Regions from separate parts of the Brotonthovivens ammoniilytica genome, predicted to be linked through region 1. Evidence: predicted binding sites of a transcription regulator. Region 1 holds the regulator's gene; each other region holds the start of a gene.
The links. The regulator Rex, encoded in region 1, represses fermentation and respiration genes when NADH is low (regulators of the CRP and FNR family bind a similar motif). The targets are predictions, from matches to a motif close to ATTGTTAANTANTTAACAAT.

Region 1 (7,074 bases):
AAAATAATCTTTGCTTCCAACTGTTTTTCCCTGATACTGATAAACTCTTGGAATCCTTTTTCCCAGATCACAGGCAAACTCATAGTTAAATCTGCCGGAAAGCTTCCCAAGCTCCTCCATGGTAATTTCTTCTTCTCCGTCTTTTCCGATCAGCGTTACCTGATCGCCGATTTTAACATCCGAAATGTTCGTAATATCCACCATAAACTGATCCATACAGATTCTTCCGCAGATTGGCGCTCTCTGCCCGTGAATCAGAACGCTTCCTATATTCGACAGGCTTCTTGCATACCCATCTCCATATCCTACTGGAATGGTTGCAATTACAGACTTATGTTTCACCTCATAAGTTCCACCATAACTGATAATTCTTCCAGGCTCCAGTTCTTTTATATGAATCACATGGCTCTTTAATGCAAGAACCGGTTTTAAATCAATTTTTTCTTTCTGCACTTCATCAGAAGGCCATAAGCCGTAAAGAATAATTCCGGCCCGGACAAAATCCAGATTTGCCTCAGGGAAATCAATAATTCCGGCGCTGTTAGATGCATGAAGAACCGGTATGATAACGTTTCTTTCTTTTAACATGGCATCCATTTTTTTATATTCTGAGAATTGAAATCTGGTAAAAGATTTATCTTTTTCATCGGCCTTGGAAAAATGCGTAAACATACCCTCAAGTAGTATATGCGGAAGCTTCCCAATCTGTGCAATCTCATCTGCTGCTTCTTTTGTAATCTGATATCCGATTCTGCTCATACCGGTATCCAGTTTTATATGAACCCGCACATCCCGGCCCGCAAAAGACGCAGCTTTTGAAAGCTCCTGTGCCATCTCCATAGAAAATACCGTGGGACGTATATCGTGCTCTATCATCAGCGGATACTGCTCCGGGAAAGTATAGCCAAGTACAAGAACAGGCTTTTTTAACTGGTGGTTTCTTAGAATCTGCGCTTCATCAACAGTTGCAACTGCATACCCCCAGATCTCATCCATGTGCTCCATCAGCTGTGCCAGAGGAACCGCCCCATGTCCATAGGCATCCATCTTTATAACAGCAGTAATTTTTGTACCGGGCTTTAAATTTTTTTTAATTTCCCTCAAATTATGTTCAAACATATCCAGATCAATTCTGGCATATACACGTTTATAATGTTTCATTTTCTTTGATTCCTTCTTTCAACACCAGACTGACCCCTTCAGTTAAATCCGAAGCAAGCAGTCCATATTCCCCTTTCTCCGATTTTTTCAAATCCCCGGACAGTCCATGAATATAAACCCCCAGAGGGGCAGCAATCCGCGGCGGACAGCCCTGAGCTGCCAGCGCGGCTATCACTCCTGTAAGTACGTCACCGGATCCTGCCACAGCCATACCGGAGTTCCCGCTCTGATTCAAATAGGCCGTACCATCCTTTAAAACCGTAATCGTTCTGACATCCTTTATAACAGTGATGATATGATATGTCTCCGAAAATTTTCTGGCTGTACCCAAAAGATCTTCTTTGATTTCTGCCACAGTCATTCCTGCAAGACGGGACATTTCCCCCAGATGAGGCGTTATAATCAGGTCTGCCCCGGTTGTATTCAATATATCTTTATTTTCTGCCATTAGATTCAAAGCATCCGCATCCACGATACACGTTTTTTCTGTGTACTTCAACACTGTTTCCGTCATTTTTTTTGAAAACACTCCGGTTCCAATTCCTGGTCCCAGTACAATTACATCCGCCCAGTCAAGACAGCTTATTATTTTTTCTGTTTCATCAGCTCTTGTATCATAGGTTGTAAGAACCGCCTCCGGAACCAATGTCTGCATAATTGTCCGGTTTTCCTTGGGAGTAAAAATCCGCACAAGTCCTCCGCCGGCGGCATATGCGGCTCTGGCAGACAGCACGCCGGCTCCTGCCATATCAATGCTTCCTGCCATAATAAGTATTTTACCAAAGGTTCCTTTATTTCCATCCTTCGGGCGCCTTGGCACCATCCTTAAATCTTCCTGCCCTAATGTTTTGACTTTGGGAAAACTTCCCAAAAAACCATAAGTGTCAATTCCAATATCTTTCACAGCCAGCCGTCCTGTATACTGTGCCCCCGGATAGAGAATCTGACCGATTTTTGCAAATCCAAAGGTAACCGTAACATCTGCCCGGAAAGCAGTCCCCATGATCTGCCCATTATCAGCATTGATACCGGAAGGGATATCCACCGCCATTTTAACCCCCGTCATCTGGTTTAACTGCAAAATCAGCTCATAATAACGTCCTTCCAGATTGCGTGCAAGACCAATACCAAAGAGACTGTCAATTACAAGATCGTAAGATTCTTTGGGCAGTTCAGAAACAATCGGTATCTTATACTTTTTTACAATGCCAATCTGCCGCCTGGTCTCCTCCGTGGCTTTCTCCTCCGAACCATAAAACAAAATACAGACATCATATCCTTTTAAATACAATAATCTTGCAATGGCAAATCCATCTCCTCCATTGTTTCCGCTTCCGCAGACAACCAGGCATGTTTGAAATTCCAGTTTGATGTTCTCAAGTTCCTCTATAACACTTAACGCCGCACGCTCCATTAACACAGCTGACAAAACGCCGAAATACTCAATAGTCCCTGTATCGCAGGCCTTCATTTCCCTGCTGTTTAATAAATATTTCATACCATTCCCTCTCAGACGATTTTCGAAAAATTCTTATCTATACAATAAACGCTCTGCCAGAAAAAGGCAAAGCGTTTTTGTGCTTCGTTGTTGTTTATGAAAATAGAAACAAATATTTTTATACTCTGTTCCGTCTGCTGACAATATTGTAGGACAGCTGCATCAAGCTGTCAGAAAGATGAACATTTTCTACAACCACATCCTCCGGAAGCTCCAGGTCCAGATGGGCAAAGTTCCAGATTGCCGAAATCCCAAGTTCCACAAGACGGTCTGCACAGGCTTCCGCCTTTTCTTTAGGCATTGTAAGAGCCGCAATGTCTACTCTGTGGTTTTTAACAAACTCCTCTAGCTCATCCATCATATGTATTTCAATCCCCCGAACGGATAAACCCGCCAGCGCCGGATTGATATCAAATAAACCGGTGATCACAAATCCCCGTTTCTCAAATTTCACATAGTTAGCAAGAGCCTGCCCAAGATTTCCTGCGCCTACTACAATAATATTATGCTGACAGTCAAGTCCCAGAATTTTTCCAATTTCTTCGTACAGATATTTTACGTTATATCCATATCCCTGCTGTCCGAATCCTCCAAAATTGTTCAGATCCTGTCTGATCTGTGACGCTGTCACCTTCATTCTGCTGCTGAGTTCATTGGACGAAATCCGCTCCACACCGGCGTCAATTAACTCACCAAGATAGCGGTAATAGCGCGGCATTCTCCGGATCACTGCCTGCGATATTGTTTTCTGCAACGTTATTTCCTCCCTTATCTGAAAGTCTGTTCCCACTCGTTATACTTTTCTTGTTTCAGATGATTGTATTATAAAGTGTTTTTTATTTATTGTCAATTTTTTATCAATCCAGAAATAGTCTGTATTCATTCCATTTTTGACAGATCAGAAAGAAAAATTCCACACAAAAAATCACTGACAGGCTTATTCCTGTTCAGACAGTCTTTCCCAGTTTTCATAGCATTCATTCAGTTTCAGCTCTAATTCGTCCCGCTTTTTCTGGAGTTCTCCAAGCTTTGCTGAATTGGAAGCATTGGCAGGATCACAGAATGCTTCATCTATATCAGCAATCTGCTGCTCCAGGATTTCGATCTGTTCTTCTAGTTTTTTTATTTCGTTTTCCCTTTTTCTTATGCGGGCCTGCTCCTCCTTTTGCTGCTTCCAGTCTGTTTTTCCGGTGGATTCTCCGCTTTGTGCTGCCGCTGTGCCGGTATCTTCTTTTAGATATACCTGTTCTAGCGTCTCTTTCTTTTCCAGATAGTAATCATAATTTCCAATATAATTAATCACCATTTTTCCGGTAAGATTTAAAATCCGGGTAGCTGTTTTGTTTATAAAATAACGATCATGAGACACAAACAATACCGTGCCTTCATACTGGTTTAACGCAGATTCTAAAATTTCCTTGGAAGTAATATCCAGATGGTTGGTAGGCTCATCTAAAATCAAAAAATTTGCTTCAGACAGCATCAGCTTTGCCAGGGATACCCGCCCCCGCTCACCACCGCTTAAATCCAAGATCCGCTTATAAACATCATCTCCGGTAAATAAAAAAGCTGCCAAAAGGGTCCGGATCCTCGTCTCTGTGAGCTTGGGATACGCATCTGAAATCTCAGAAAATACCGTTTTATCCATATGAAGTACCTGATGTTCCTGATCATAATATCCAACTTTTACTCTAGAACCCAGTTTAAACTCACCGGCATCTGCAGATACCATACCATTCAAAATCTTTAAAATGGTTGTTTTTCCAGTTCCGTTCTGTCCAATCAGCGCCACACGCTCCCCGCGTTTGATCTCAAAATCAATATCAGAAAACAGCTCTGCTCCGTCATAGGATTTTGCCAGTCCCGCAACTGTCAGCACATCATTGCCGCTGATAATTTCAGGGGTCAAAGAGAGATTCATTTCCGTATGCTCCTCTTTTGGACGTTCCAGCACTTCTATTTTTTCCAGCTGTTTTTCCCTGCTTTCCGCCCGTTTTACAAATTTTTCCCGGTTATAGGATTTCAGTTTTGCAATCACTTCTTCCTGATGCTTAATTTCCCGCTGCTGATTCATGTATGCTTTTAGCTGTGCATCCCGCACCTGCTGCTTTTTTTGTGCATACGCACTGTAATTCCCCTGAAAAACCATGGACTGATGCATACTGATTTCCACTACCTTTGTAACAATCCGGTCCAGAAAATACCGGTCATGAGCTACAATTACAACAGCGCCCTTATAGTTCATCAAAAAAGATTCCAGCCAGGTAATAGACCCAATGTCCAGATGATTGGTAGGCTCATCCAGAAGAATGATATCAGGCTTTGTTACCAGAAGCTTTGCCAGTGATACACGGGTTTTCTGCCCTCCGGAAAGCTCATCCATATGTTTTGTAAATTCTTCCTCTGCAAATCCAAGACCTTTTAAAACTCCGGATACTTCGCTCTGATATGCATACCCATCCAAAGCCTCAAATTCATGAAGCACTTTATGGTAAGCTTCCATATGTTCTTCCAGCTCCCGGCCCTTGAAATGATTCATGGCCTCTTCCATTTCCCTGATTTTTGCCTCCAGAGAAATTACATACTGTTTTCCTTCCAGCACTTCTTCATATATGGTCCTGTCACCGGAAATATCCTGATGCTGAGCCAGGTAACCGATGGTTTTCCCTTTTGCCAGAATTACGCTGCCGCCGTCGGCGGACATTTCGTTCATAATAATTTTTAAAAGTGTGGATTTTCCGGCGCCATTCACACCTACGATTGCCGCCTTTCCATATTCTTCAATTCCAAATGAAACATTTTTCAAAACATCTTCCACACCAAAAGATTTACAAATGTTTTGACAGGATAATATCATACTTGTCCCCCTAAATCAGAATGTGCTCTGGCAGACAGACAGGAAGCTCTAAAGCAGATGCTTTAGAGCCTGTTTTATACATTTTTATAATAATGCTTCTAATTTTGTACGGATTGCTTTTATAAAGTCCAGACTGTTTAATACTGTTGGATGTTCAATTTCCGTAATCAAAGCAAGATCCTTTGTCATACTGCCGCTCTCAATAGTATCTATGCAGGCCTGTTCTAGTTTATCTGCAAAAGCGCTTAACTCTTTAAGATTGTCAAGCTCCCCTCGTTTTCTAAGGGCTCCCGTCCAGGCAAAAATAGTTGCTACCGAGTTTGTAGATGTTTCTTCACCTTTTAGGTGTTTATAATAATGCCGCTGTACGGTTCCGTGAGCAGCTTCATATTCATAAACTCCGGATGGAGATACTAATACAGAAGTCATCATAGCCAGAGAACCGAATGCCGAGGAAATCATATCACTCATAACATCACCGTCATAGTTTTTACATGCCCAGATATAACCGCCTTCTGACTTCATCACACGGGCAACTGCATCATCAATCAGCGTATAGAAATATTCAATACCTGCCGCTTTGAATTTTTCATCATATTCTTTATCATAAATTTCCTGGAAAATATCTTTAAATGTATGATCGTATTTTTTGGAAATGGTATCTTTCGTTGCAAACCACAGATCCTGTTTTGTATCTAACGCATAATTAAAACAGCTTCTTGCAAAGCTTTCAATGGAATTGCAGAGATTGTGCTGTCCCTGAATAATACCTGCTCCAGTAAAATCATGGATTAGTTCTCTCGTCTCAGTTCCATCTTCCGCTGTATAAACCAATTCTGCTTTTCCTGCGCCCGGAATTTTCATTTCGGAAGCTTTATACACATCACCATATGCGTGACGGGCAATGGTAATTGGTTTCTTCCAGTTTTTTACACAGGGCTCAATCCCTTTTACTTTAATAGGCGCACGGAAAACTGTCCCGTCTAAAATAGCACGAATGGTACCATTTGGGCTTTTCCACATTTCCTTCAGATCATATTCGTCCATACGTGCAGCGTTTGGTGTAATGGTAGCACATTTTACAGCAACTCCGTATTTTAAAGTTGCATTTGCAGAATCAAAGGTTACCTGATCATCAGTCTGATTTCTGCATTCCAGTCCAAGGTCATAATATTCTGTCTTTAAATCAATAAATGGATGTAACAGTTCATCTTTAATATACTGCCAGAGAATTCTTGTCATTTCATCTCCGTCCATCTCCACCAGTGGTGTTGTCATTTTAATTTTGTCCATTTGAAAATATCCTCCTTATTGTCCTTCTGTTTTTGCAATATTTTCCCATCCGTAATACTCAATATTTTTCATTGTATTCATGATGTGGTTATTTGCCAGGCGCTGCGCTTTTTCTTCATTATGTTCTTTGATGGCTTCTACAATGGCCCCATGCTCCGCAGTAGATTTTACAGAACGCTCCTGAGATGTCAGAGATATTTTACGCACACTTTGTACATAATGATGATAATCATGCAGCAGATTTGCCAGTATTTTACTGCCACAG
Region 2 (7,074 bases), 410 kb from region 1:
AGCAGTCCGCTATATTTACGAACAGGGAACCAGTGAGAAAAAGAAATGTCTTATTGCCATTCCAACAACAAGCGGAACCGGCAGTGAGGTTACATCATTTTCAGTGATCACAGACAGAGAAAAAAATGTGAAATATCCGCTGCGGGATGATGCAATGGTACCGGATGTGGCACTGCTTGACCCTGAGCTGGTAGTCAGCGTCCCGGCAGCAGTTACAGCAGATACAGGAATGGATGTGCTGACACATGCTCTGGAAGCCTGTGCCTCAGAGAAAGCCTGCGATTTTGGCGATGCATTTGCAGAAAAAGCGGTGAAACTGATTTTTGATTATCTGGAAACTGCAGTGAAAAATGGAGAAAACCAGGATGCGAGAGAACGGGTGCACAATGCATCCTGCATGGCGGGCGTTGCATTCAACAGCACTTCACTTGGACTGTGTCATGGAATGGCACATGCCCTGGGGGCAAAATTTCATATTTCACACGGAAGAAGCAACGCCATGCTGCTTTCCCATATTATCGCTTATAATGCGGAAACGGCGGCGGAACGGTATACAAAGGCAGCGTCAGTTCTGGGGATTTCAAGTCCAACCGGAAAAACAGCTGCATTAAATCTTTCCAGAAAAGTAAAACAGCTGAGGGATAAGATTGGTATTCCGGAAAAAGTTACTTCTCTTGGTATTTCAAGAAAGGAATTTCTGGATGCGGTACCTGAAATGGCAGAAACTGCACTGAAGGATCCATGTACGGAAACAAACCCGAGAAAGCCGGTTCTGGCGGAGATTGAACAGATTTTTGCAAAACTGGTATAACAGATAAAAGAGGTACATAATATGGAAATGGATCACACTACATTCGACTGGACGCTGAATTATGATGAAATTGATTATATAATAGAAGGAACGCTGTCAATTATTAAAAACGGAAAGAAAGTGACGGCGGGACCAGGAGAAATTATACTGATTCCTCATGGTTCTTCCATACAGTTTCAGGTGGAGGAACATGCTAGATTTCTGTATATTACATATCCGGCTGACTGGGCAAATACAACTGAATAGAAATACGAAAGGAAGTATCCCTATAGTCAGGCACAAAAATGTGTTTTATGGGGATACTTTTTATGTCAGTGAATACTTTCTTTTTTGGTGAGAATATTGTATAGTCGATTAAGGAAAGAAATTTTGTAATTGAGAAGTAATCAGCAGTTGATACATACAGGTTAACTGAGGATACTATGAAAGGAAATAAAAATGATTATAATTGATTCTCATATGCATTCTTCTTTTTCTTCAGACAGTCAGGCGGATCCGGAAGAGATGATTAAGCAGGCAATTCATAAGCGTTTCCGCTATATCTGCTTTACGGATCATCTGGAGTATGACTATCCGGGGGGCCAGTTTCACTTGGATGTGGATCAGTATTTTAAAACACTGGGCCGGCTGAAAGAAAAATATGCTTCTGAAATCATATTGAATATCGGAGTGGAGCTTGGTCTGCAGCCCCATCTTAAGGCGCGGTTTGAGCAGCTGCTGTCTAAGTATTCTTTTGATTTTATTATTGGGTCTACACATATTGTTAACCGGATAGATCCTTATTACCCGGACTTCTTCTTGAATCGGACGGAAAAGGACGCATATGAGGAATATTTTGAATGTGTATATCAGAATGTACAGGCGTTTTCTGACTGTGATGTGCTTGGACATCTTGACTATGTGGTGCGGTACGGTCCAAACCGGAATCGTTTTTATACTTATGCAAAGCACAAAGACATTATAGATGAAATATTAAAGTATCTGATTGATCATGGAATCGGACTGGAGATTAACACCAGCGGATTCCGGTATGGCCTTGGGCACCCGTCCCCCCATGAAGACGTGCTGGAACGTTATCATGAGCTGGGGGGAGAAATTATAACCATCGGATCAGATGCCCACAGTCCGGAATATTTTTCTTATGAATTTACAAAAGCACAGAATATCCTGAAATCCTGCGGTTTTTCTTATTATACTTATTTTAAAGAGCGCAGGCCTGAATTTGTAAAGCTTTGATCCGGCAGCTCAACATATCTTTGTCAGTCTGTACAGAACAGATAGGTCAAAGGGGAAGGAATACCGGCGACCGTTTTGCGAAATAACAGTATTCCTTAAATCCGCAGTCCTGCAGAAGTTTGCCGGCTCTGTGAAAATTCCGGGCAATTTCTTCCGGTGAATGTGCATCAGAACCGGCGGTGATGATACGGCCGCCCAGCTCATAATATCGTTTCAGTATTTCCCGATGAGGATTTTCCTGTCTGCAGGCGGAAGAAAACCCGCCTGTATTTATTTCCAGGCCTTTTTCCATAGAAATTAGTTTTTTCAGGATATCGTCAATGAGTTTTTGGCAGGAAGGATAAGTATATGCCGGTACCGGCGGATTTCCATACCTTGTGACGTAATCCAGATGTCCATAGACGTCAAAGTCGCTGAAGCAGGATAGGTTTTCCAGGATGGAAGAGAAATATTTTATATATGCTTCCTCCTGGCTGATTCCGGAAAAGTATTCGCAGTAGTATGGGTCCATCCCCTGGGCAGTATGCGAGGAGGCAATGACAAAATCAAACGTATTGGAAGCAGTAATCTGACTGTGTATTTGGGCCAGATGAGGCTGCAGACCGATTTCGATACCGAATCCGATTGTAATCTGACTTTTATATTTTTGTTTCAGCCGGGGCAGACACTCTGCATATTCATCAAGAGAGAGTAAAAACAGCTCCGGCTCCTTTGGATAATCATAGTCCAGATGATCGGTAATACAGATACCGGAAAGACCAAGCTTTAGTGCCTGATGAATCATAAGCTCCGGGGCAGCGTCGCTGTCTCCGGAAAAGTTCGTGTGCATATGCGTGTCCCACAGCATAAAGGTTACCTCCTGTTTTCGTAAAAATGTTCTGAAATAACGAAGTATTTTTTCTGATACAAGTATAATATTTGGATATATTTCACATATTATCATAAGTGACACTGACGGATTTGTCAAAAACTGGATGAAGGCTATTTTTTTGATTGTAAAAAATGATTGAAAATATAGGCAGAAAAGAACATATAGTGAAAAAATTAACAAAGTTAAAAGTAACGATTAAAATCTATTGAATTTATAGTTTAAATTCGTTACAATAGTTTCAGATGGGTAATCACTCCAAAAGATTTTAAAAGTGACTGCTCAGACAAATAAAACATTCAAAATTCTAATTCTAGGAGGAATGAAACATGGCAGTAAAAGTAGCAATTAATGGTTTTGGACGTATCGGTCGTCTTGCATTCAGACAGATGTTTGGAGCAGAAGGTTATGAAATCGTGGCAATCAATGATCTGACAAGCCCGAAGATGCTTGCTCATTTATTAAAATACGATTCTTCACAGGGTAAATATGAGAAAGCAGACACAGTAACTGCCGGTGAAGATTCTATCACAGTTGATGGAAAAGAAATTAAAATTTATGCAGAACCAGACGCAAACAACTGCCCATGGGGAGCATTAGACGTAGATGTTGTACTAGAGTGCTCCGGATTTTATACATCAAAAGCAAAAGCTCAGGCTCATATCAATGCAGGTGCTAAAAAGGTTGTTATCTCAGCGCCGGCAGGAAATGATCTTCCAACGGTTGTTTTCAACGTTAATCATGAAACACTGAAAGCTGACGACACAATTATCTCAGCAGCTTCTTGTACCACTAACTGCCTTGCACCAATGACAAAAGCTTTAAATGATCTTGCACCAATCAAATCCGGTATTATGTGTACCATCCACGCTTACACAGGCGATCAGATGACACTTGATGGACCACAGAGAAAAGGTGATTTAAGAAGATCCCGTGCAGCAGCTGTAAATATTGTTCCAAACAGCACCGGTGCAGCAAAAGCAATCGGACTTGTTATTCCTGAATTATCAGGTAAATTAATCGGTGCAGCTCAGCGTGTTCCTACACCAACAGGTTCTACAACTATTTTAAATGCTGTTGTAGAAGGAAACGTAACAGTTGATGATATCAATGCAGCAATGAAAGCAGCTTCCGATGAATCTTTCGGATACAATACAGATGAAATCGTATCTTCCGATATTGTAGGTATGAGATATGGTTCCTTATTCGATGCAACACAGACAATGGTGCTTCCATTAGACAACGGAACTACACAGGTTCAGGTTGTTTCCTGGTATGACAATGAAAACAGTTATACAAGCCAGATGGTTCGTACAATTAAATACTTTGCTGAGTTAGCATAATCTGTTTTAATAACCATAAAAGGACAATATGGTAGACAAGCTTGAGGTCCGGCCTAAAGAGGGCCGGGCCTCTTTTTTATACAACAGGAAATGTTGTTTCTAGCTGTATAAAACGCTATGTGAGGAGGCACACTGGCACAAAGATGAAACTTGTCGTAAACCACCGCCCTCGGCGCGGGAATGTGCCGAGACACATTCTTTTTTAGGAGGAATTTCATGTTAAATAAAAAATCAATTGACGATATTAATGTAAAGGGATTAAAAGTGCTTTGCAGATGTGATTTTAACGTACCTTTAAAGGAGGGAAAGATCACAGACGAAAACCGTCTTGTTGCAGCTCTTCCCACAATTAAAAAACTCATGGCTGACGGAGGAAAAGTAATTCTTTGTTCCCATCTTGGAAAGCCAAAGGGAGAGCCAAAGCCGGAATTGTCATTGGCGCCGGTGGCAGTACGCCTTTCAGAGCTTCTGGGACAGGAAGTAAAGTTTGCGGCAGATCCGGAAGTCGTAGGTGCAAATGCAAAAGCAGCAGTGGATGCAATGAAAGACGGAGACGTTGTTTTGCTTGAAAATACACGTTACCGTGCAGAGGAAACTAAAAACGGAGAAGCATTCAGTAAAGATCTGGCGTCTCTTTGCGATGTATTTGTAAACGATGCCTTCGGTACCGCACACCGGGCACACTGCTCCAATGTCGGGGTGGCACAGCTTGTGGATACAGCAGTGGTAGGCTACCTGATGCAGAAAGAAATTGATTTCCTGGGCAATGCAGTTAATAATCCTCAGAGGCCATTTGTTGCAATCCTGGGCGGCGCAAAAGTAGCTGACAAATTAAACGTAATTTCAAACCTTCTGGAGAAATGCGATACGCTGATTATCGGCGGCGGCATGGCTTATACCTTCTTAAAAGCAAAGGGCTATGAGACGGGAGCATCTTTGGTAGACGATACAAAAATCGACTATTGTAAAGAAATGATGGAGAAGGCAGAGAAGCTTGGAAAGAAACTGCTTCTGCCGGAAGACACAGCCATTGCGGCAGTATTCCCTGATCCAATTGACGCAGGAATTGATGTATCTTATGTAGCAGCTGATAAAATTCCTTCCGATAAAATGGGTCTGGATATCGGACCGGTTACTTCAAAGCTTTACGCAGATGCAGTAGCCAGTGCAAAAACTGTTGTATGGAACGGACCTATGGGCGTATTTGAAAATCCGGTTCTGGCAAAAGGAACCATTGCAGTAGCAAAAGCTCTGGCGGAAACAGATGCAACAACCATTATCGGCGGCGGTGATTCTGCGGCAGCAGTAAACCAGCTGGGATTTGGCGATAAAATGACGCATATATCAACCGGCGGCGGCGCTTCCCTGGAATTTTTAGAAGGAAAAGATCTGCCGGGAGTTGTGGCAGCAAACGATAAATAATAAATAGAGATAAAATATAGGACAAAATTTAAAGACAAAATATAGAGACAAAAAGTCTGTGAGAGAAAGAAAATTCGGGAGGAATATTAGCATGGCCAGAAGAAAAATTGTAGCGGGAAACTGGAAAATGAACAAAACACCCAGCGAGGCAGTTGCCCTTGTAAATGAATTGAAGCCATTAGTAGCAAATGAAGAAGTAGATGTAGTATTCTGTGTACCGGCAATTGACATTATCCCTGCTATGCAGGCTGCAGAAGGCAGCAATATCTGTATTGGGGCTGAAAATATGTACTATGAAGAAAAAGGTGCTTACACAGGTGAAATTGCACCTGCAATGTTAGTAGATGCCGGCGTAAAATATGTAATTATCGGACATTCTGAGAGAAGAGAATATTTTGCGGAAACAGATGAGACGGTAAATGCAAAAGTATTAAAAGCATTTGAGCATAGTTTAACACCTATTATCTGCTGCGGTGAATCTCTGACACAGAGAGAGCAGGGAATTACTATCGACTGGATCCGCCAGCAGATTAAAATTGCATTTTTAAATGTAACAGCAGATCAGGCAAAAACAGCTGTGGTAGCTTATGAACCAATCTGGGCAATCGGCACCGGAAAGACAGCAACTACTCAGCAGGCGCAGGAAGTATGCGCAGCTATCCGTGCGTGCATCAGAGAAATTTACGATGATGCAACTGCAGAAGCAATCCGTATTCAGTACGGCGGATCTGTTAATGCAAAAACAGCTCCGGAATTATTCGCACAGCCAGATATTGACGGTGGTCTGGTTGGTGGAGCTTCTTTAAAAGCTGAATTCGGAGATATTGTAAACTATAACAAATAAGAATTAGAATAAGAATGTAAAACCAAAGCTCGAAAATAATTTATTTTCGGGCTTGGTGGTTTCTATGAGGAAATAGTATGAGTAAAAAACCTACAGTTTTAATGATTTTAGACGGCTTTGGCTTAAATGACAAACATCAGGCCAACGCAGTTTTTGAAGGGAAGACACCTGTCATCGACGGATTGATGAAAGATTATCCTTTTGTAAAAGGATATGCCAGCGGTCTGGCAGTAGGTCTTCCGGAGGGACAGATGGGAAACTCTGAAGTAGGCCATCTGAACATGGGAGCAGGCCGTATCGTTTACCAGGAGCTCACAAGAATTACCAAAGAAATTCAAGATGGTGACTTCTTTAAAAACGAGGCGCTGTTGAAAGGCATCGCCAATGTAAAGAAAAACAATTCTGCCCTTCATTTGTACGGCCTTTTGTCAGACGGAGGCGTGCACAGTCATAACACCCATCTGTACGGTCTTTTGGAACTTGCCAAAAGAGAAGGAATAAAAAAGGTATATGTTCACTGCTTTATGGACGGCAGAGATACTGCGCCCAC
Region 3 (7,074 bases), 160 kb from region 1:
AAAGACTTAAAGAATGCTGCCATAAAGCAGATGCCGGATGGGCTGGTAGACCGTTTGAAACTTAACAAAGACAGGATAGATCAGATTGCGGAAGGATTAAAGCAGATAGCAGGTCTTGAGGATCCTATAGGTGAAGTGCTGGGGATGAAAAAACGTCCCAACGGTCTGATGATCGGGCAGAAAAGAGTTCCTCTTGGGGTAATCGGAATTATATATGAATCCCGCCCAAATGTGACTGCTGATGCTTTCGGACTTTGTTTTAAAGCAGGTAATGTAGTTATTTTAAAGGGTGGAAGTGATGCACTGCACAGTAATCTTGCCATTGTTTCCTGTATCCGGGAGACATTAAAACAGCAGAATCTGGATCCGGATTTTATTCAGATCATATCGGATACAGACAGAAAAACAACAGCGGATTTTATGAAAATGAATCAGTATGTAGATGTGCTGATCCCAAGAGGCGGTGCAGGTCTGATCCGCTCTGTTGTGGAAAATTCAACAATACCGGTGATTGAGACAGGAACTGGGAACTGTCACGTATACGTGGATGAATCAGCGGATCTTTCCATGGCTGCGGATATTATTATCAATGCAAAAACTCAAAGAGTAGGAGTCTGCAATGCCTGTGAATCACTTTTGATTCATGAAAATGTAGCTTCGCAGATTATGCCAGAGCTTACCAAAAGACTGCAGAAACATCAGGTGGAAATTTATGCAGACAGTTATCTTTCGGAAATGGCAGAGGGAATTTTACCGGCAGCTGAAGAAGACTGGGGAAGAGAGTATCTGGATTATAAAATATCTATGAAAACGGTATCCGGCATTGATGAAGCAATTGACCATATTAACCGGTATAATACAGGACATTCGGAATGTATTGTGACCAATAATTATAATCACGCTCAGCAGTTTTTAGATGAAGTGGATGCTGCAGCCGTTTATGTAAATGCATCCACCCGGTTTACCGACGGTTTTGAATTTGGTTTTGGAGCCGAAATTGGAATCAGCACCCAAAAGCTTCATGCCAGAGGTCCTATGGGACTTACAGCGCTTACCACTACCAAATATATCATTTATGGAAACGGCCAGATACGTCCATAAGAGTATAAAAATAAAAAAAGAACATTTCCGGCAAAACCAAAGGCTTCAACAGCTCTAAGTTTTTTTGGAAATGTTCTTTTTGACTCTATAGGAAATACTGTGTTGTGATAAAGCTGAAAAATACCGATTCCTATAGAGTCAAAAAAAACGCTCCGCTGATGATCGCACTGCGGCGGAATGGAGTCATGTCGCAAGAGCGACCCGCCGCAGGCGGAGAATCCTGCCGTGGCAGGATTCTTTTTTAAAAAAAAATTATGCTCCCGACAGGAAGCGAAAAATTTCCTCTGTATTATTTGAGGGAATATCAATCCAGTAAACCGGTTCGTGGATGTCATTTAGATAATGGGCATCAGAAGAACATAAAATACGGCATCCCTCCAGATACGGATAGGATTTTTGAAAAGTACTTTTCTTTTGAAGATCATGAAGCTCTGCCGTTTTAAAGGTACTGTCCGGGGGAATAAAGCCCAGATTGCTGATGAGACTGTTGGATGGTTTGTCTATATGTGCCGGTATCATAATTCCTCCAAACCCATTTAAAATACCGGGAAGATCTGAGAAACTAATGGGGACTGCAGAAATCAGCAGTTTATCCAGTACGCCCTCTGCCTGGTCTTTTGTATTATAAATCAGCTGATTTCCAAAAAGCATAGGGTTATTTGGAATATCTGGAAGCTTTTCATATACAAACCGGTCAAACTCCATTGCCTGATTTAGAGATGAAAAAAAGCAGAGCACATGCACCTCTTCTTCTGTACAAAGTTCCATTCCGGGAATCACACTGATGCCATAGTCTTTTGCAGCCTCTGTGAGGGCGGGGCAGTTGCGGCAGGTATTGTGGTCTGTTAAAGCGATAGCCTTAAGTCCGATAATAGATGCCATACCGGCGATATTAGCAGGGGTCATATCGTCACTGCCGCAGGGGGACAGACAGGAGTGCAGGTGAAAGTCATAAGATATCTTCATGGTGGTTTAACTGCTGATAGATCCACAGAGCAGCAGGGAAGATGGCATCTTTGGTTCTTAAAAGAGTAATTCCTTCTGAGCGGGCCTTCAGCTTCATGTTTTCATCAATATTGACAGCTCCGCATAAAATTACACATCCGGCCTCTGTCAAAGATGCTACAGCCAGGGTATTCATATTTCCCATTACGGTACACCAGGCACATCCTGCAGGCGCGTTTCCCATAGCTATACTTAAAAGATCACAGCAGTACGGTTCTGTTAAAGTACGCTGCAGATTTGTTCCTTCATTAATTATTTCAAATTTATTTGTTGCAATCAGTTCCTGTATGGTCATTTTTTTCCTCCTTGAATAATGGACTTGCTTTTAATGCATCGTATTGATCTCTCATAAGATAAATACAATCTTCCTCCTGGGCGGAATTTTTCCCTGTAATAATGTCTTCGGCAAGTGCCCGGCAGGTAGGGGCCCCGCAGGCCCCGCAGTCAAGACCCGGCAGAGCTTCTAAAAGACGTTCAACAGCAGATAATTTTGCAAAGCTTTCCGTCATATTTGAGCCTAATTGGTAAACCGGTTCAAAATCCACGGCTTTGTTCCAGAAAATATCTTCTGGTGAAAAGTCTTCTTCAAAATTGCTGGCTCTGGATTTGGATACCTGCATGTATTTATTCAGCTGTTTGATTTTTGCTTTTGCAATATACGGATTTTCAACGGTCAGAACCCCTCCCACACAGCCGCCGCTGCAGGCAGTCAGTTCAATAAAAGCCAGCCTGGCCTGAAACTTTTCATCTTCTAGATCTTCTAAAACCTGAATTACATTTTCAATGCCGTCGGCAGCAAGATAATTATTGATCAGTGTTCCGGCAGCTTCTCCGCCGCTGATTCCCCAGCCTACACCGATTTTGCCGGATATGGAAAGGGGTTTGACATTTTTTTCGGCATTTTTCATGTGGGAGAGCAGTTCTGGATAAATATCTTTGATTGACAGCACTGCGTCCACATGACTGTGTTCTATCCCCAGAGGTTCCCGGATAAAGGTAGCCTTAGAGGGACAGGGGGAAATGAAGATAATTCCAATCTGACTGCTTACCAGGCCGGAATCCCGGAGCGCCTTTTTGCGGGCCAGCATTGCGGCTGCTTCCATAGGCGGTAGAATAGGCAGCAGATGATCAATGAGATTTGGAAAACGAACCCGTATCAATCTTTCAATGGTGGGACAGGCAGTGCTGATTAACGGCCACTGTTTTTCGTGAGTCTGAATATATTTTCTTGTGGCTTCTGAGACAAGTTCGGCTGCTCCGCTGACTTCAAACACATCATCAAATCCCATCTCTAACAGTGCTGTGAGAATAATATCAATATCAGAAAGATGGTTAAACTGGCTGTATAGTGTAGGAGCCGGTATAGCTACCGTGTATTCATACTGACTTAAAATATCCAATCTGTCATGCTTGGTCATTTTTGCATGATGGGGACAGCGGCGGATACATTCCCCGCAGTCGATGCAGTATTCGCTCATAATATGCGCCCGCCCATTATGTACACGGATTGCCTGTGTGGGGCAGCGTTTAATACAATTCAGACATCCCCTGCACCGTTCTTCATTCAGATAGACAGAGTGAAAAAATTTATTCATGAAAGTTACATCCCCTTATTTACACTTAGAAATTAATTGTCATTGTAACAGTGGTACCCACCCCCACTGTGGAGGAAACATCCATTTCATCAGATGCCCGTTTCATATTTGGTAGTCCCATGCCTGCGCCAAATCCCAGACTTACAATCTCGTCGGGAGCGGTGGAGTAGCCTTCCTCCATAGCCTGTTCAATATTTTTGATGCCGGGCCCGGAATCCTTTAAGATCATGGTCAGCTTTTCCGGATATACATCTACATCAATGACGCCCCCGTTGGCATGGATGATCATATTAATTTCTCCCTCGTACATTGCGATGGCAACTCTGCGGACGATATCCGGCTGAATCTGCATCAGCTTTAACTTACTTTTGATATCGCTGCTGGCTTCCCCGGCCCGGGTAAAATCCTCACCGTCTACTTCATATTTAAAGTGAATTTTATTTTCCATTTTTAATATTACCTCCGCGTATTCCAGCCTGATAAAGCAATCCGCTGGTTTCAAACATTGTCAGCTCTGTGCCAAGTACTGTAATCCCAAGCTTCTCCGCCAGCGAAATGGCAGTATCTGCAGGTCTCTTTCCCCTGACATATAATACGCAGCCAATATCAAGCATCTCCGCAGTGCGTATAGTCTGCGGATTGGCAAGACCTGTAATCAGCATCATATGCCGCTGGGCATAGGCCAAAACATCACTCATCATATCGGAGCTGAAGGCGTACTGTATATTCAGCCCGGAATTTTCGGATGGCGTAAGCAGGCTGGCGTTTACAATAGTTTTGATTTCACAAATGCGCATAAGCTTCTCCTTTGAAAATATGTAACCATTCAATTATATATGGAATGAGTAGATACAAAAATAAAATACATGAAATCAATTTATAGACAAATTTTATTGCTTAGTATAGCACAAAAATTGTGTACTTTCAACAAAACACATTTGTTATTTTTATAACAAACATACAAGTGTATGGGAATTAATACAATTAAACAAAAAGAGGGCGCAAAAATAGACAATTTTTGTTCGCATACACGATTGAAAGTTGTGTAGTATGATGATAGGATAATACGTATAGTGTATTAATTTTTGTACACTACGAAATAGGAGGGATAATTTTGGAAAAAACAAAGATGGTTCCATTTAATGGAACAAAGGAGCAAGAGGAAAGTCTGCGCCAGGTTATCGAAGAGCTGAAAAATGATAAGGGATCTTTAATGCCGATTATGCAGAAGGCGCAGGATATATACGGATATCTTCCGTATGAGGTACAGAAAATAATTTCAGATGAAATGGATGTTCCATTGGAAAAAATATATGGAGTGGCAACATTTTATTCTCAGTTTAATCTTTTCCCAAAGGGAAAATACAAAATTTCTGTCTGTCTTGGAACTGCCTGTTATGTAAAAGGTTCCGGTGATATTTACAACAAGTTAATGGAAACACTTGGAATTGCCGGAGGAGAATGTACATCTGACGGAAAGTTTTCACTGGATGCCTGCCGCTGTATTGGAGCCTGCGGACTGGCACCTGTTATGATGATAAATGATGAAGTATATGGACGTCTGACAGTGGAAGAGATTGATGGAATTCTCTCAAAATATGAATAATGCTGCCGGAAATTTCTTTAAATATTCTTGATATTGCGCAAAACTCCATACGCGCAGGGGCATCTCTTATTGAGATTTTTTTACATATTAAGTCTGCAGAGCACACACTTTCTGTTGAGATTAAAGATAATGGCTGCGGTATGAGCGCTGAGCAGATTGCTAAGGTTACAGATCCGTTTTACACCTCCAGGACAACAAGGCGTGTTGGGCTGGGGATTCCATTTATCAAACAGTCGGCGGAATGTACCGGAGGAAGTTTTGTTATGAACTCTGTGGCAGGAGCAGGAACCTGCGTATCTGTGTTATACCATCTGAATCATATAGACTGTATGCCTCTGGGCAATATTTCAGATACCATTCTAATGCTTGTTACCTCTTATGAGGACCTGGATTTTATTTACCGGTATGAGATAGATGACGTGGGATTTGAACTGGATACCAGACAGATGCGGGAAATTCTTGGAGGGGTTTCCTTTTCTCAAGGAGATGTAAGAGAATTTATCAAAGGATATTTAGAAGATAATAAAAACGAAGTAGATGCAAAATTCCATGAATGATAGGGAGGATTTTATGAAATCACTGGAAGAATTAAGAGCGATCAGAGAAAAAATGCAGGGAAACATTGGTTTCCGTTCTGAAAATAGTAATGATACCCGGGTTGTTGTGGGTATGGCTACCTGTGGAATCGCCAGCGGTGCAAGACCGGTTCTGACAACATTATCAGATGAGGTTCAGAAACGCCAGCTTGAACATGTAAAAGTATCTCAAACCGGCTGTATCGGGTTATGTCAGTATGAACCCATTGTAGAGATCTATGAGCCGGGAAAAGAAAAAGTTACATATGTAAAAGTAAATCCGGAAAAAGCGCTTGATATTTTAGAGCAGCATGTAATACGGGGACAGGTTGTGGATCAGTATATGCTGCACACAGATGAAAATATTTAAAATGGAGGTTTGGTGACTATGTATCGTTCACATGTATTAATCTGCGGTGGTACTGGTTGTACTTCATCGGGAAGTCAGCAGATCATCCGGGTATTAAAAAATGAGTTAAAAAATCATAAACTTCAGGATGAAGTTGCAGTAGTAAAAACAGGCTGTCATGGTCTGTGCGAAGAGGGCCCTATTATGGTGGTCTATCCGGAAGCAATCTTTTACTCCAGAGTAAGACCGGAGGATATTCCGGAAATTGTTTCTGAACATTTGTTAAAAGGCCGTCCGGTAGAACGCCTTGTCTACCATGATGCAGAAATTCCAGAAGGAATCCGGTCAATTAATGAGACTGCCTTTTATAAAAAACAGCATCGTGTCGCTTTGAGAAACTGCGGTGTTATTAACCCAGAAGAAATTGATGAATATATCGGTACCGGCGGCTATGAAGCATTAGGAAAGGTACTTACAGGAATGTCTCCGGATGAAGTAATTCAGACAATTCTGGATTCCGGTTTAAGAGGCCGCGGCGGTGCAGGCTTCCCTACCGGTTTAAAATGGAAATTTGCTTCCGGTAACAGAGGAAACGTGCAGAAGTATGTCTGTTGTAATGCGGACGAAGGTGATCCGGGAGCATTTATGGACCGTTCCGTACTGGAAGGGGATCCTCATGTAGTAATTGAGGCCATGACAATTGCCGGTTATGCAATCGGCGCTTCCCAGGGATATATTTATGTCCGTGCCGAATATCCAATTGCTGTAGAGCGTTTGAAAATTGCTATTAACCAGGCTAGAGAATACGGTCTGTTAGGAAAAGACATTTTTGGTTCCGGATTT

Region 2: the regulator Rex is predicted to act here: its motif matches at 3,080-3,099, upstream of gap (type I glyceraldehyde-3-phosphate dehydrogenase).
Region 3: the regulator Rex is predicted to act here: its motif matches at 4,639-4,658, upstream of OCV88_RS03030 (DRTGG domain-containing protein).

Annotation. Positions count from the first base shown of each region.
Region 1 covers NZ_JAOQJQ010000001.1:495,473-502,546, reverse strand. The annotation lists gene alr (alanine racemase) at 1-1,161, opposite strand, end outside; gene OCV88_RS02270 (NAD(P)H-hydrate dehydratase) at 1,148-2,659, opposite strand; gene OCV88_RS02265 (redox-sensing transcriptional repressor Rex) at 2,778-3,413, opposite strand; gene OCV88_RS02260 (ABC-F family ATP-binding cassette domain-containing protein) at 3,597-5,516, opposite strand; gene OCV88_RS02255 (NADP-dependent isocitrate dehydrogenase) at 5,601-6,809, opposite strand; gene OCV88_RS02250 (GntR family transcriptional regulator) at 6,825-7,074, opposite strand, start outside.
Region 2 covers NZ_JAOQJQ010000001.1:87,593-94,666, forward strand. The annotation lists gene OCV88_RS00440 (1-propanol dehydrogenase PduQ) at 1-811, shown strand, start outside; gene OCV88_RS00445 (cupin domain-containing protein) at 833-1,057, shown strand; gene OCV88_RS00450 (histidinol-phosphatase HisJ family protein) at 1,250-2,047, shown strand; gene OCV88_RS00455 (histidinol-phosphatase HisJ family protein) at 2,094-2,894, opposite strand; gene gap (type I glyceraldehyde-3-phosphate dehydrogenase) at 3,245-4,258, shown strand; gene OCV88_RS00465 (phosphoglycerate kinase) at 4,475-5,680, shown strand; gene tpiA (triose-phosphate isomerase) at 5,772-6,524, shown strand; gene gpmI (2,3-bisphosphoglycerate-independent phosphoglycerate mutase) at 6,602-7,074, shown strand, end outside.
Region 3 covers NZ_JAOQJQ010000001.1:658,929-666,002, reverse strand. The annotation lists gene OCV88_RS03055 (glutamate-5-semialdehyde dehydrogenase) at 1-1,101, shown strand, start outside; gene OCV88_RS03050 (PHP domain-containing protein) at 1,354-2,067, opposite strand; gene OCV88_RS03045 (hypothetical protein) at 2,051-2,401, opposite strand; gene OCV88_RS03040 ([Fe-Fe] hydrogenase large subunit C-terminal domain-containing protein) at 2,370-3,701, opposite strand; gene OCV88_RS03035 (ATP-binding protein) at 3,727-4,149, opposite strand; gene OCV88_RS03030 (DRTGG domain-containing protein) at 4,139-4,498, opposite strand; gene OCV88_RS03025 (NADH-quinone oxidoreductase subunit NuoE family protein) at 4,831-5,307, shown strand; gene OCV88_RS03020 (ATP-binding protein) at 5,307-5,864, shown strand; gene OCV88_RS03015 ((2Fe-2S) ferredoxin domain-containing protein) at 5,878-6,252, shown strand; gene nuoF (NADH-quinone oxidoreductase subunit NuoF) at 6,271-7,074, shown strand, end outside.